3 regions of the Actinotalea fermentans genome follow, and region 2 is predicted to be linked to each of the others. Evidence: riboswitches for the same ligand, from Rfam matches in the RefSeq annotation. Region 2 holds a riboswitch; each other region holds the start of a gene.
What was found. A riboswitch is a leader RNA that binds a small molecule or an ion and turns the genes downstream of it on or off. The one in region 2 is predicted to bind cyclic di-AMP.

Region 1 (5,108 bases), on a different contig from region 2:
ACTGGAGGCGGCCCTCGTGGCTTCCGGTGCAGCGGCCGCGACGGTGGTCCTGACGCTGCGCCACGTCCGGAGGCATGTCGCACTCGGTGCAGCGGCGTTCGGAGCGGTCTGGGCGGCGTCGGAGCAGCTGCGCCAGGTCTGGCCGTTCGGCGGCTTCCCATGGGGGCGGCTGGCGTTCTCGCAGGTGGACGGACCACTGCTGCCGCTGGCTCCCGTCGGCGGGGCACCGTTGGTCTCCTTCGTGGTGGCCGGACTCGGGTACGCGATGAGCGCGGCGTTCACGTCGTTGCGTGCGAGCGACCGAGCCGCCTTCGCCCGCGTCGTCGCGGCGGCGACGGTGACCGTGGCGGCCAGCGCCCTGGTTCCCCTGCCGACCGCACCGGAGACCGGCACCCTGCAGGTGGCTGCGGTCCAGGGAAACGTCTCGACACCTGGGCTCGACGCCTTCGCTCAGGCCCGCGAGGTGCTCGACAACCATGTCGTCGCCACGCGAGCCCTGGCCACTGACGGGCTCGCGGACGGCCTTGACGTGGTCCTATGGCCGGAGAACGCCACGGACATCAACCCGCGCGTTGACCCTGATGCCGCCCGAGCCATCGACGACGTCGCCTCTGCCCTGGGGGCCCCGATACTGCTGGGCACCGATCGGCACACGGACGGCGCCCGGTACAACGAGATGGTGCTCTGGGAGCCGGGCACAGGTGCGACGTTCGCCTACGCGAAGCAGGTCCCTGCCCCCTTCGGCGAGTACATCCCGTTCCGGCCGTTCTTCCGGCTGTTCTCGGCCGATGTCGATCGGGTCCGCGTCGACATGGCACGAGGCGGCGAGCCGGCCGTGGTTCCGGTCCCCGTCGCACGTCTGGGGCGCACCGTCGTGGCAGCGACCCCGATCTGCTTCGAGGTCGCCTACGACGCGGTCGTTCGAGCAGCGGTCCTCGAGGGCGCAGAGGTGCTCGTCGTGCCGACGAACAACGCCTCTTTCGGGTTCACCGCCGAGTCCGTGCAGCAGCTCGGCATGTCCCGGTTCCGTGCGGCAGAGCACGGCCGTGCCACCATCCAGATCTCCACGGTCGGCGTCAGTGCGGTGATCGCGCCCGACGGGGCACTCATCGAGCGCACGTCACTGTTCACGCAGGACCGCCTGGTGGCGGCCCTTCCGCTGCGCGGCACGTTGACGTTGAGCGACCGCATCGGCGACGCCCCCGCCACGGCTGCTGTGGTCGCCGCCCTCCTGCTCACCGTGCTCGGCCTCCGCGCCCACCGACGCGGCCACTCCGAATGACCGCGCGGAGGAGCCACGCGCGAGCGACACGTCGCGCGCGCGCCGTGGTGCCTAGAGGAAGGTCTCCGGGTCGACGGTTCGCCCGTCCACATAGACCTCGAAGTGCAGATGACACGCGGTCGACGTCCCCGTGGTCCCGGAGTAACCGATCACCTGCCCGCGGCTCACGCTGTCGCCACTTCGAACTGCGAACTTCGACAGGTGGTTGTAGCTCGTCAGGAGCGACGCGCCGTCGCGGTACCCGTGGTTGAGCATCACCTGGTTGCCGAAGCCGCCCATCGGCTTGGCCCACTGCACCGTCCCGGACTCGGCGGCGATGATCGGGTTGCCGCAATAGGCACGAAAGTCGGTCCCCGCGTGCAGCTTGCGGTAGCCGTAGATGGGGTGGATCCGCCAACCGTACGGAGAGGTGATGACCGGAGGGTCCGACGGAACCGGCGGGCCCAGCATGCCTCCACTGGCAGGCCATCCGGACGAGGGCGTGCTCGGCGGGGCCGCCGGGGGGCGGTTGGCCGCCTGCTCCCGGAGAACTGCAGCGATCTCGGCCGCGAGTGCTGCCTGCTGCGCTTCGTACTGGGCCTTGCGGGCCAGCTGGGCGTCGCGTTGAGCCTCGATCGCGTCAGCGCGGGTGCGTTGGTCGACGAGGAGCCGTTCCAGCTCGACGCGCCTCTCTTCCGCCCGCGCAGCCTCTTCCGCAGCCCGCTCGACGAGCACGTCCATCGCGGCGTCGAGGTCGGCGATCTCGGCACGCACCGCCGCCAGCCGGCGACCTTGGTTCCGCTCCACGGCCGCTAGCTGCTCCGCTTCGCGAAGGGCGGTCGACTGAAGGCGGCCCGCGAGCTTCGCCGCCTCGGCGCGCGCGAGGAAGTCGGATCGCGAGTCGGCCTCGACCACGACGCGGACGGGAGTGAGCGACAGCTCTCCTCGGTAGGCCTGCCGCGCCGTCTCCCCGAGCGCTGCGCGAACCTCGGCGGTCCGCGCAGCGTTGGCCTCGAGGGCATCCGCGACGCGGCGCTCCTCGGCCCCGGCGGCGTCCAGCCGCTGCTGGAGGATCGCTGACTCGGCGGTCAGTCGGGCGAGCTCTCCGGCCGCGCGCTCGTAGGCGGCCTGCGCCTCGGGGAGCTGAGCCTCGATCGCCGTCAGCTCGGCGAAGGCCTGGACGAGCGCTGCATCCGTGTCCTCGAGCAGCTCGTCGATGTCGCCCAGAGCGTCGGTCACAGCGTCCTGCTCCGCCTCGGCCTGAGCGCGACGATCGTCGTACTCGTCCGCCGATGCAGGGCCGACCAGCGCAAGGCCGGCGACTAGGGCGACCGCGATCCCGAGCGGGACGCATCGGCGCGATGTGATCACCGCGAGAGGACCTCGGCGGTCTCGCGAGGCGTCGTCGGTGCGCTCTCGGTCGCCGGCCGACGGCCGGCGGCGGCCCAGAGACCGACTCCGGCGAGCATGCTCGCCACCGCCCACAGCTGCGGCTGGGTCAGGCCGAGCAGCACCGGGTCGTTGATGCGCAGGAACTCGACGACGAACCGGGAGAGGCCGCTGCCCAGGAGGTAGAGGGCGAACGTCCGGGTGGGGTCGGCGCGGCGCCAGTACTGCCAGAGCACGACCGCGAGCAGGGCCGCAGCGATCGCCTCGTAGAGGGGCGTGGGATGGACGGGGACGTCGGTCGCGACCACGCCGCTCGGGAACGCCATGCCCCACGGCAGGTCGGTCGGCCTGCCGTACGTTCCGTCGCCCGAGATGAGGCAGCCGAGGCGTCCGACGGCGTAGGCCGCGCTCAGGGGAGCCGCCATCGCGCCGGCAACCTGCGCCAGTGGGAGCCCGTGCCTGCGAACGATCACGAGTGCGGCGGCGACCCCACCGATGAGCCCCCCGTACCAGGTGAAGCCCATCCCGCCGAGGTGGTGCATCGTGATGTTCGGCGCCTGCTCGAGCAGGTAGTAGATCTTGCCGCCCACGAACCCCCACACGGTCGCCCACATCGCCAGGGAGTACGCCGAGTCGCGCGGCAGGTTCCGCTGCTCGAATGCCCAAGCGAGGAGGAGTCCCCCGATCACTGCGGCGAGCACCTTGCTGACGCCGTAGGTCTGGACGTCGAAGCCGAGGATGCTGAAGAGGACGGGTCGCACGGTGCCTCCGAGGACGAGCTTTGCGTGGTCTCGACTCTCGGGCGCCAAGGCTGAGAACTGGCGTCACGTTTCATGAAGGTTCGCTCAAGGAACCGCTCCGGGGCTTCCGCTGGGGGCGGTGCCTCTGCTTACCGTGGTCCAGCCCCGCCGCTCGGTGGGGCGCCGAGGCGGTACGCCGAGTCCTGCCGCCCGCCCCGGCCCACGACCACGAGGCGGCAGGAGCGGGGGACCCATCCTCGGGCGCACCAGCGTCCTCGGGGTGAAGCCGGCGTCCCATGCGGGCCCGGCCGGGTGTTCTCCCACCCGAACCCGACAGCTCACCTCGCAGGCGGCAGGAGGCACCACGTGTCTGAGCCGACCCCTCGTGCGCGCCACCGGGCCGCATCCCGCCCCCAGACGGCCCTGGACGACGCGGCACGCACGCTCGTCGTCCGGGCGACAGCTGCGGGACGCCGCTACGGCGTCGCCCTGGCGTCGTCCGGCCTCATCATGTCCGTCGCCGCACCCGCGACTGCCGCCGTTCCCGCCGACCACCCGGTCGAGGGCGTGCAGTCGGTCGACGTCGCCCAGCTCACCGCGCAGGCTCGTTCGGCACTGGCGACGTCGGTGGCCGTCTCCGTCCCGACCGAGGCCCAGCCGTGGACGTTCGAGGCGCCGGCGCTCACCGTCACCGCCAACCCGAAGCCCGAGCCGGTCGCACCGCGCCCGCCGGCTGCTTCCCGCTCCGAGGTGCGCGCACAGGCGCCGTCCGGCGGAGCGATCCCGGCATCGGCGGCAGGGAGCGCCGTCATCGAGATCGCCGCGAGGTACGTCGGCGTTGCCTACGTCTACGGCGGGACCACTCCCGACGGCTTCGACTGCTCCGGGTTCACGGCGTACGTCTACGCGCAGCTCGGGATCACGTTGTCGCGCGTGTCAGGGGATCAGCGGTACGACGGCGTAGAGGTCCCGCGGGATCAGGCACAGCCCGGCGACCTGGTGTGGAGCCCCGGGCACGTGGGGATCTACGCGGGAGACAACATGATGATCGACTCCCCGAGGCCCGGGAAGAGCGTCCAGTTCCGGGAGATGTGGCAGACGAACCCGATCTTCATCCGCGTCACCGGGTGACCAGGCGCACCTCAGGGGGTGAGGCGCCGTAGGGCGTCGGCGCCGGTGGGGACTTCGCCCTGCCAGGGCACCACGACGGGGCGCCGGGGGCTCGCGACGGTCATCTCCAGGAGCCAGCGGGCCTCGTCGGCGGCCCGGGCGCGCAGCACGGGGTCGGTGGGCGACGCGGCGGCGAGGGAGGAGTTGGCGACCCAGGTCCACGGCCGCAGGCCTGAGCGGGCGAGGTCGTCCTGCAGGGCCAGCGCCTCGTGCACCGGCGTCGCTTCGGGCAGGGCCACCAGGACGATGCGGGTGCGCCGCTCGTCGGCGAGGGCGGCGAACAGCGAGGTCGCGGCGTCGTCGGCGCGGTCACGGCGGGCGCTGGCCTGGCGGGCAAAGCTCTGCGAGGACTCCAGCAGGAGCAGCGTGTGCCCTGTGGGGGCGGTGTCGATGACAACGAACCGACCCGCGGCCTCGGCGACGGTGCGGGCGAAGGCGTGGAAGACCGCGACCTCCTCCGTGCAAGGAGAGCGCAGGTCCTCGGTCAGCAGGTCGCGCGCAGCGTCATCGAGGCCGGAGCCCGCGGTGGACAGCACGTGCTCGGTCCA
Region 2 (5,108 bases):
GGTGGTGGTGCAGCTGGGGCGGGCCGTGCCGTACGAGCTCGACGGCGGCGAGCGCGACCCCGCGCGGCTCCTGGAGATCGAGGTGCACCCCGCCTCGATCACGGTGTGCGTGCCCGCCGGGGCGACGGACGACTGACGGCCCGGGTCCCTGACCGCACCGGGTGCGCGGTGGCAGGATCGTCCGCGCGGGCGCGAGCCCGCCGAGGACGAACGGGAGACGATGAGCGACCGCAGCCAGGGCACCGGCCCGGCCCACGACGAGCACGTCAAGCTCGCCCGCTACATGTGGCTGTCCCTGGTGGCGGCCCTGATCACGATGGGGCTCAAGGCGCTCGCCGCCCTCATCACGGGTTCCGTCGGCTTCCTGTCCGACGCCCTGGAGTCGGGCGTGAACCTCGTCGCGGCGATCGTCGCGATCATCGCCCTGCGCGTGGCGGAGAAGCCGCCGGACCACAACCACGACTTCGGCCACGGCAAGGCCGAGTACCTGTCCGCCCTCGTCGAGGGCACCATGATCTTCGTCGCCGCGGCCGCGATCGTCTGGACGTCCGTGGACCGCCTCATCCACCCCGTCGCGATCGAGCGCGCCGGCATCGGCCTGGTGCTCACCACCGGGGCGTCGCTCATCAACCTGGCGGTCGGCCTGCTGCTGGTGCGCGTCGGCACGCGGCACCGCTCGATCACCCTGATCGCCGACGGCAAGCACCTGCTCACCGACGTCTGGACGTCTGCGGGCGTGCTCGTCGGGATGGTGCTCGTCGCGGTGACCGGCTGGGCGCCGCTGGACCCGATCGTCGCCCTGGCCGTCGGCGTGAACATCCTCGTGACGGGCTACGGGCTCGCGCGCCGGTCCCTGGCCGGCCTGCTCAGCGCGCGCCTGCCGGCGGCGGACCTCGAGCTCGTCGACGGCGTCCTCGCGCAGTTCCGGGAGGAGGGCGTCGAGGTCCGCTCGGTGCGCAGCGTCGAGTCCGGCCGGCAGCGCCTGGTCGCGCTCGAGATCGCCGTCCCCGGCACCTGGACGGTGCACGAGGCGCACGAGCTCAGCGACCGGCTGGAGGCGGCCATGGCCGCCGCGCTCCCCCGGTGCGTGACGCTCGTGCACGTCGAGCCGCACGCGCAGGACGCGCCGGCCTGACCCGACCCGCGACCGGCCGGGCCGGCGGCGCTCAGCCGACGCGGATGAAGATCGGGTTGCTCTGCCACATCGTGCGGAACTGGACCGTCTTCCCCGGCCTCGGGGCGTCGATCATCATGTTGTCGCCCGCGTAGATGCCGATGTGCCCCGGGCTCCAGACGAGGTCCCCGGGCTGGGCCTGGTCGCGCGGCACCTCGACGCCGGCGTAGCGCTGGTCGCCCGACGTCCGCGGCAGCGTGATGCCGAGCTGGGCGTACACGTACGAGGTGAAGCCCGAGCAGTCGAAGCCGTCCGGCGTCGTCCCGCCGTACACGTACGGCACTCCGACGTAGCGGGCAGCCACTTCGATGACCGCGCTGCCGACGGCGGACGCCGGGATCGCGCCGCCCGTCGCGCGGGCCTGCGAGCGCGACGTCGACGTGGCCCGCTCGACGACGGGCTCCGGCTTCGGGTTGGCGGTGACGGTGATGGCCGGCGCCTCGAACGTCCAGGCGGCGACCTCCGTCGGCACCTCGACGACCGGCGACGTCGCGAGCGCGGACCGGGCCTCGGCCGTCAGCTGGGTGACGTCGACGGCCGCGGCAGCGCCGCCGGGCACGGTCTGGGTGCTGTCGGCGGGGTGGTCGGCCGGCACGGCGGCGGACGCCGGCAGGGTGACGGACATGACCAGACCCGAGGACGCGACGGCGATGCCGTAGCGCCGACCGGCGACGGCGACGCGCGCAGCGGTGCGCACCGCGTCCTGCAGGGGCGTTCGGGGACGGCACGCCGCGCGGTGGCGGGCGTGCGAGGTCGACTCGGACACGCAGTACCTCTCCTGCCGCCTACGAGGTGAGCTGTCGGATTCGGGTGGGAGAACACCCGGCCGGGCCCTTCGAGAAGGACCCCGGCTTCACCCCGAGGACGCTTGCGCGCCCGGAAGTTGGGTCCCCCGCTCCTGCCGCACTGACGTGGAGGGACGAGACGGGCGGCAGGACTCGGCGTGCCGTCTCGACGCCCCACCAACGGTGGCGGGGTGGGCACACGGTAACCCGAGAGTCCGCCGATCGGGCAACTGGGGCGGCCATCTTCGAAGAACCTTCACGAACGCGGGGCCGTCGCGCCGGGCCCCGCTACTCGGTGTGCACGTCTCCGGCGAGCCCGGAGCGCACGACGTGACCGGCCACGAGCGGCGTGTCGGACGGGACGGTGCCGAGCTTCGCCGCGCCGCCCGGAGACCCGAGCGGCGCGGGCATGCCGGGCAGGGTCTGCTCGAAGAACGCGGCGTTGTCCGCCAGGTAGGGCATCAGCGCCGTCGGCAGGTCGTCCTCGTAGTAGATCGCCTCGACCGGGCACACCGGTTCGCAGGCCCCGCAGTCGACGCACTCGTCGGGGTGGATGTACAGGGAGCGCTCGCCCTCGTAGATGCAGTCGACGGGGCACTCCTCCACGCAGGCACGGTCCTTGACGTCGATGCACGGTGCCCCGATGACGTAGGTCACGGCTCCTCCTCTCGTTGGACGCGGCGCCCGCGGCCCGGGCGCCGACTCAGCTCGCCGGCAGGGCCGTGGCGAGCAGGACGACCACGAACGACCCCGCGAGCGAGCCGACGGCGAGCGCTCGGGCCAGCGTGCGCCGCCCGACGCCGTTCGCCCAGCCGTGGAGCCCGGCGGCGAGCATGACGAGGACGAACGCGACGAGCTTGCCCGCCAGCAGTCGCCCGTAGCCGGGGTCGGCCAGCGACGCCCAGGTGACGCCCTTGTGCGCGGCGAGCAGCACACCGGTGGCGAGCTGCAGCGGCACGAACGCCACGACCGTCGCGATGCCGAGGCGCGTGCCCAGGGTGCGCATGAGGTCCGCCCGGACGCGCTCGTCGAGGCGCCGGCGCGCGACCGGCAGGACGAGCGCGGAGACCGTGAGCTGGCCGCCGAGCCACATCACCGCGCCGACGACGTGCACGAACCGGACGAGGGACCAGACGCTCACGGGACCGCCTCCAGGATCCCGCGGGCACCCCGCTCGCCGTCGACCATCGCGTGGTCGACGAAGGGGTAGTGGCCCGGCGCGGGGAGCACGAGCTCCACGAACCCCCCCTGCCCGGGGGCGAGGTCGAGCGCCTGCGCGAGCCCGTGCTCGGCGTTCCCCGGACGCAGCAGGTAGGCGCCCTCCTTGAAGACCGTGTCGAACTGGGCGCCGACGACGTGGAAGGACGTCCCGCGCTGGGGGCCGGCGTCGACCACCCAGATGCGCACGCGGTCGCCGACGCCCACCGTCACGGGTGCGTGCACGTACTGGTCGGCGTAGCCGTTGAAGACGACCGCGGTCGGCCGCTCCGCCGCGAGCGCCGCCTCGTCGGCGCTGCCGCCCTGCGCGGCGAGGTACAGCTCGGACTGGACCAGCACCAGCTCGGTGTCCACCGGCGGCAGGTCCGGCGGGTCGATGACGACCGCCCCGAACATCCCGTTGGCGATGTGCAGCGCCATCGGCATCGTGCTGCAGTGGTAGAGCCACGCGCCCGAGCCGCGCGCGACGAACTGGTAGGTCAGCTCCTCGCCCGGGTCGATCGTGCGCATCGGCTCGTCCGGCGCCAGCGACCCCGCGTGGAAGTCGATGCCGTGCCCGGTGCTCGCGTCGTTGACGAAGGTGATCGTGAAGAGGTCGCCGACCCGGCCGTGCAGGGTCGGGCCCGGCGCGGTCCCGTTGAAGGTCCACAGCGTCTGCCGGACGCCGGGGGCGACCTCGACGTCGGAGTCGGTGACCGCGAGCCGGAGGGTGTGCTCGGTCCCGCCCGGCAGCGGGGTCAGGTGCGGGTCGTACGGGCGCCAGTCCGGGCCCGGCGACGCCAGCGGGTCGAGGACGACAACCTCCGGGTCCGCGGGGCCGTCCGTGGCGTGCGCCGGCGGCGCGTCCGCCTCGGCGGCGGCCCCGGTCACGACGACGCTCATCGTCATCCCCGCGACCCGGTGGCCGGCCACCGTGCACCAGCCGGACCGCGCCGCGTCGACGGCTCCGAGGTCTAGGGTCGCCGACTCACCCTCCGCCAGGAGCGGCGTCCGCTCGCCCGAGTCGAGCACGAGGTCGTGCCGCATGCCGTCCGCGTTGGTGACCTCCAGCACCAGGTGCGTACCGGCGGGGACCTCGACCGAGGACGGCGTGATCCGCATCCCCGCGAGGGTCACCTGGACCGTCTGGGTGCCCGAGCCCCCCGCGAGCGCGAGCGTCTGCGCGGCCGGGCCGGCCCCGCCGCCGAACGCCACGACCAGCGCGACGGCGAGCATGACCGCCCCGAGCGCCAGCCCACCCAGCAGCCCTCGCCGGTCGCCGACCTGCGCCCCGCTCACGCGACCACCCCCGCCGCGCGGCGCGCGCGCCGTCGCGCACTCCTCGCCGCGACGGCCGACGCCGCGAGGAACGCCAGCACGGCCACCTCCGTGGCGACCCCGCCGACCCGCCACGCCGCCGGCGACCCAAGGGCGTCGCCGCCGAGCAGGCGGACGACGAGGCCGCCGTGCAGCAGCGCCAGGTGGGCGTAGAACGACCGGTGGAAGGGCAGGCGGACGCGCAGCACGGCCGGCACGATCACCGGCGCGTGGCCGAAGATCATCGACATCACGAAGCCGAGGAAGACGGCGTGCAGGGCGGCGTCGTACACCGCCACGCTCGCGCCCAGGTCGCCCGCGACGACCCAGACCGTGCCGGCCACCGCGAGCCACGCGTATCCGGCGAGCAGGCACACCGCCATGAACCGCGTGACACCGGGGACCCGCACGGTGCGCCGCGCGACGTCGTGCACCGCGCCCCACGCCGCGAGCGCGAGGAGGGCCAGCCCCGCCAGGCGGACCCCTGCGCCGCCCGGCAGCCAGGCCGGCCCTTCCGCGCCCTGCGCGGTGGCGAGCAGCACGCCGACGACGAACGCGCCCGTCACCGCCGCCAGCACGCGCCCCGACCGCGGCCGGAGCAGCCCGACGCGGGCGAGCTCGAGCCGCTCCCCCAG
Region 3 (5,108 bases), on a different contig from region 2:
ACGGTCCGCCGCGTCGGGGGCACCGACGCCCGGAACGGGACGTGCACGTACCGCGTCAGGCAGAGCACCTGCGGCACGGGCAGGGCGAGGGCCGCCGAGTGGAGGTAGCGGCCGTCGGACTCGAGGACCACGGCCTTCCCGCTCAGGATCAGGCTCACGGCCCGGTGCAGGGTCACGATGCACAACGGCTCGCGACTGGCGTTGAGAAGGAGCGACCGGCGTGGGGTCGCGGGATGGTGGTCCTCCGTGGACTGGCTGTCCACCTGGAGGGCCGGGACGTACGTGGATCGCACGGCATGCCTCCCGTCCTGTCGGACCCGGCTGGCTGCAGGGTCCCGTGACGCAAGGTCAGAGTACGCGAGGCTCCTGGGAGCGCCCACGGATATCGGGCGGCGGGGCGGCATCCGGCGGACCACGCGCGGGAGGCGCCCCGGTGGCGACCGGAGATGCGCGAAGGCCCGCGGACACGTGGTCCGCGGGCCTTCGTCGCGACGGCGTCGTCAGCTCAGCCGGTGACCCGAACGAAGATCGGGTTGGACTGCCAGATCCCGCGGAACTGGATCGTCTTGCCGGGGCGCGGGGCGTCGATCTGGAGCCCGTCGCCCGCGTAGATGCCCACGTGACCGGGCGAGACGATGATGTCGCCCGGCTGCGGCTCGGTGACCCGCGTGCCGACGTCGTAGTAGGCGCCGGAGCTGCGCGGCAGGGAGATGCCGAGCTGGCCGTAGACGTAGGACACGAAGCCGGAGCAGTCGAAGCCGTCGGGCGAGGCGCCGCCGGCGACGTACGGGACGCCGACGTAGCGGGCCGCGATCTCGAGGACCGCGTTACCGGCCACCGACTGCGGGATGGCGTTGTTCACCGGGCGAGCGGCGGCGCGCGACGCGGCGGTGGACCGCTGCACCACGGGCTCGGGCTTCGGGTTGGCGGTGACGGTGATGTCGGGGGCGTCGAAGCCCCAGGCCACGGCCTCGGTGGGGACCTGCACCACCGGCGAGGTGGCGAGGGCGGCGCGCGCCTGCTCGGTGAGCGCGGCGACGTCGACGGGGGGAAGGGCGTTGGCGGGGCCCTCAGCGGGCGCGGCCGACGTCGGGATCGCCATCGTGGTGATGGCCAGACCGCTGGTCACGGCGACGGCGGCGGAGCGCCGGCCGACGTTGGCCATCCCAGTCGCGGCAGCGGCTGCGATGTCGTCCAGCGGTGTGAGCGGCCGACACGCTGCGCGGTGCCTGGCTCGGTTGGAGTCCGTCACGCGTACCTCTCCGATGCCTGCGAGGTGAGCTGTCGGGTTCGGGTGGGAGATCACCCGGTCCTGGTCGCTTGCGCTCCCGGGACTTCACCCCAAGGGCATCGGAGGCCGATGCCCGGATTGGTTCCCCCGCTCCTGCCATGCGTGTCGAACGGACCTGCGGGTGGTGGCAGGACTCGGCATCCACCCGAGGGCTCCGAAGAGGAGGGTTCCCCGAAGCGCTTCGCACAGTACCGGAGGCGTTCGGCGAATGTCACGCTCCGGTCACGGTGACGCGGCGCACATGTCACGACACGCCCGCCCACGGGGGCCGGAGCCGAGGGCGCGCCAGGACCTCCAGGGCCTTTGGTCCCAGGCCGACGGGGGCTCGCCCCCGCCTCCGTCACGCCCCGGCGTCCGCCACGAAGACGTGCCGCGCGATCTCCTCGGGCAGATCGATGACCTCGGCGGAACCCACGCCCGCGACGGTCACGTGCGCCGCCGACGGGCGCACCACGACCGCGGCGTCGGGCAGCACGCCCGCCGCGCGCAGCTCGCCGAGCAGGTCCGCGTCGACCTGCACGGGCTCGCCCAGCCGCGCCACGACGGCGGTCGCCTCGCCCACGCCGTCGAGCGAGCGGGCGAACGCGCTGAGGGAGACCACGCCGTCGAGGAAGGCGTTGGCGGGCTCGTGCTCGCCGAGCTCGTCCAGGCCCGGGATCGGGTTGCCGTACGGCGAGCGCTGAGGGTGGTCCAGGAGCTCCAGCAGCCGCTGCTCGACCCGCTCGCTCATCACGTGCTCCCAGCGGCACGCCTCGTCGTGCACGAGCGACCACTCGAGCCCGATGACGTCCGTGAGCAGCCGCTCGGCCAGCCGGTGCTTGCGCATGACGCGCGTGGCCTTGGCCAGGCCGTCGTCGGTGAGCTCGAGGTGGCGGTCGCCGCTGACGACGACCAGGCCGTCGCGCTCCATGCGCGCCACCGTCTGCGAGACCGTCGGGCCGGAGTGGCCCAGGCGCTCGGCGATGCGCGCCCGCAGCGGGACGATGCCCTCCTCGACCAGCTCGTAGACGGTCTTCAGGTACATCTCGGTGGTGTCGATCAGGTCGCCGCTCACGCCCCAAGGTTACGGTGCCGCGGCCCGCCGCCCCGGGACGCGGGCCCGCTGGACGTCCCGCGGGCCCGGGCGGCCCCGCGCCTAGAGTTGGCGCATGATCGACACGACGACCATCGAGATCCCCGCCGACCTGCTCCCCCGCGACGGTCGCTTCGGGTCCGGGCCGTCGAAGATCCGGCCCGAGCAGGTCGAGGCGCTGGCCGCCGCCGGTCGCACGCTCCTCGGCACGTCGCACCGCCAGGCGCCCGTGCGCGCCGTCGTGCGCCGCCTGCGCGAGGGCCTGGCCGAGCTCTTCGCGCTGCCGGAGGGGTACGAGGTGGTCCTCGGCAACGGCGGCTCGACGGCCTTCTGGGACCTCGCCACCTTCAGCCTGGTCCGCGACCGCGCTCAGCTGTGCACCTACGGCGAGTTCGGCACGTCGTTCGCCACCGCGGTGCGCCGCGCGCCGTTCCTGGCCGAGCCCGACGTGCGCACGGCCGACGTCGGCTCGCGCGTGCTCCCGGCCGCGGCGCCGGGGATCGACACCTACTGCTGGCCGCACAACGAGACCTCGACGGGCGTCGTCGCGCCCGTGCGGCGGCCCGAGGGGGCCGACGCCGACGCGCTGGTGCTCGTGGACGCGACGTCGGGCGCGGGCGGCCTCGCGGTCGACGTGCGGGAGACGGACGTCTATTACTTCGCCCCGCAGAAGTCGTTCGCGTCCGACGGCGGCCTGTGGCTCGCCCTGGCCTCGCCGGCCGCCGTGGCGCGGGCCGAGGCGCTCGAGGCCGACGGTCGCTGGGTGCCGCGGTTCCTGTCCTTCGCGACCGCCCTGACGAACTCCCGCCTCGACCAGACGCTGAACACCCCGGCGCTGGCCACCCTGCTGCTCATGGTCGAGCAGGTCGAGTGGATGCTCGCGAACGGCGGCCTCGCGTGGACCGCCGCCCGCACGGCCGAGTCCGCCGCGCACCTGTACGGCTGGGCCGAGGCGCGCGACTGGGCCACCCCGTTCGTGGCGGACCCCGACGCGCGCAGCTCCGTCGTCGGCACCATCGACCTCGACCCGTCGATCGACCACGCGGTCGTGTGCCAGGTGCTGCGCCGGCACGGCGTCGTCGACGTCGAGCCGTACCGTCGCCTGGGCCGCAACCAGATCCGGGTGGCCATGTTCCCCGCGGTCGACCCGGCCGACGTCCAGGCCCTGACCGCGTGCGTCGACCACGTGGTCGAGCGCCTGCGATGACGGCCGCCGGTCCGACGACCGACCGCACCCGCCGCCCCCGCGCGTTCCAGCGCGACCGGCTGACCCTCACGCTCGACGGCGCCTTCGTCACCTGGGGCTGGTTCCTCTACGCGTTCACGCCGACGGTGCCGCTCATCGCCGGCGAGCAGGGCATCTCGTTCGCGCTGGCCGGCCTGCACGGGACGGCGATGGCGGTCGGCTCCGTGGTGAGCGGGTTCGTGACGCCGTGGGTCTCGCGCCGGTTCGGGCGCCGGGTGCAGTTCCTCGCGGGCACCGTGGCGATCCTGGCCGGCGTCGTCGCGCTCGTCACCGGGACCGCGCTCGTCGCCACCCTGCCCGCCTGCTTCCTGCTGTCGCTCGGCGGCAACCTGACGATCACCGCGGCGCAGCCGGCGCTCGTCGTGCACCACGGCGCGGGCGGGCCGTCGGCGGTGACGGAGGCGAACGGGATCGGGTCCGGCGTCGGGCTGCTCGCACCGCTCGCGGTGGGCCTGACGGTCGCCGTCGGCTGGGGCTGGCGGCCGGCGGTCGCGGCGACCGTCCTGTTCGCGGTGGGCGTCGCGGTCGCGGTGGCGACCCTGCGCGACGAGCCCGCCCTCTCCCGCCCGGCCCCCGTCGCGCACGCCGACCGGCCGGCCGACGTGCGCTTCCCCCCGGAGCTGTGGTTCTTCTGGGCGTCGATGGTCTGCGGCTCGGCGATCGAGTTCTCGACCACCTTCTGGGCGGCGGACCTCCTGGCCGTGCGCACGGGCGCGTCCGCGTCGCTGGCCACGGCCGCCGTCTCCGGGCTCATCGGCGGCATGACGGCGGCGCGCTTCGTGCTCGGCCCCCTGGCGGCCCACAAGGCACCCGAGAAGCTGCTCATGCTGAGCTACGCCGTCGCGCTGCTCGGCTGGGCGGGATTCTGGACGGCGACGTCGCCCGCCCTCGCCGTCGCGGGCCTGGTGGTCGCCGGTCTGGGCTACGGCGCGATGTACCCGATGTCCGTGTCGCTCGTGCTGCGGGCCGCGGGCGGGCGGCCGGACAAGGCGCAGGGCATCGCGTCGCTCGGCGTCGGGCTCGCCACGGGCGTGGCGCCGTTCGCCCTCGGGGCGATCGCCGACCAGATCGGCACGCACCGCGCGTTCGTCGTCGTGGCCGGGCTGATCGTGCTCGGCGGCTGCTCGGTGACGCTCGGCCTGCGCGCGGTCCGGCGGCGCGTGGCCGCCGAGCGCACCCTCAGGCTGCCGTGACGCGGTTCGCGGCGTCCTGCTGGCGCATCGCCTCCGCGGCCTCCTCGCGCGCCACGTCGTCGGGCCAGCGGACCTCCAGGTGCGGCCGGCTGAGGAGCCGGTAGCGGACCTCCAGGTCCCAGTTCCGGATCGCCCAGATGCCCGCGGCCGCGGCCACCACGAGGGCGCTGATCGCGCCGACGCCGATCGACCAGCGGGCGCCGTAGGTCTCGGCGACCCAGCCCACCACCGGCGACCCGATGGGCGTCGCGCCGAGGAAGACGATCAGGTACAGCGACATCACGCGGCCGCGCATGTGCGGCGCCG

Region 1: it holds a riboswitch for cyclic di-AMP, as region 2 does, so the genes downstream of both, AFE02nite_RS10145 (C40 family peptidase) here and AFE02nite_RS15560 (C40 family peptidase) in region 2, are expected to answer to the same signal.
Region 3: it holds a riboswitch for cyclic di-AMP, as region 2 does, so the genes downstream of both, AFE02nite_RS08390 (C40 family peptidase) here and AFE02nite_RS15560 (C40 family peptidase) in region 2, are expected to answer to the same signal.

What each region holds. Positions count from the first base shown of each region.
Region 1 covers NZ_BJYK01000006.1:14,816-19,923, forward strand. Annotated here, with positions in the region: gene lnt (apolipoprotein N-acyltransferase) at 1-1,282, shown strand, start outside; gene AFE02nite_RS10135 (M23 family metallopeptidase) at 1,334-2,632, opposite strand; gene AFE02nite_RS10140 (prolipoprotein diacylglyceryl transferase) at 2,629-3,411, opposite strand; cyclic di-AMP (ydaO/yuaA leader) riboswitch at 3,633-3,737, shown strand; gene AFE02nite_RS10145 (C40 family peptidase) at 3,757-4,521, shown strand; gene arsA (arsenical pump-driving ATPase) at 4,533-5,108, opposite strand, start outside.
Region 2 covers NZ_BJYK01000011.1:50,400-55,507, forward strand. Annotated here, with positions in the region: gene AFE02nite_RS15550 (diacylglycerol/lipid kinase family protein) at 1-136, shown strand, start outside; gene AFE02nite_RS15555 (cation diffusion facilitator family transporter) at 221-1,135, shown strand; gene AFE02nite_RS15560 (C40 family peptidase) at 1,167-1,940, opposite strand; cyclic di-AMP (ydaO/yuaA leader) riboswitch at 1,943-2,126, opposite strand; gene fdxA (ferredoxin) at 2,248-2,616, opposite strand; gene AFE02nite_RS15570 (hypothetical protein) at 2,663-3,100, opposite strand; gene AFE02nite_RS15575 (multicopper oxidase domain-containing protein) at 3,097-4,455, opposite strand; gene AFE02nite_RS15580 (hypothetical protein) at 4,452-5,108, opposite strand, start outside.
Region 3 covers NZ_BJYK01000004.1:237,179-242,286, forward strand. Annotated here, with positions in the region: gene AFE02nite_RS17725 (HNH endonuclease) at 1-158, opposite strand, end outside; gene AFE02nite_RS08390 (C40 family peptidase) at 506-1,165, opposite strand; cyclic di-AMP (ydaO/yuaA leader) riboswitch at 1,259-1,431, opposite strand; gene AFE02nite_RS08395 (metal-dependent transcriptional regulator) at 1,632-2,345, opposite strand; gene serC (phosphoserine transaminase) at 2,440-3,570, shown strand; gene AFE02nite_RS08405 (MFS transporter) at 3,567-4,802, shown strand; gene AFE02nite_RS08410 (MFS transporter) at 4,789-5,108, opposite strand, start outside.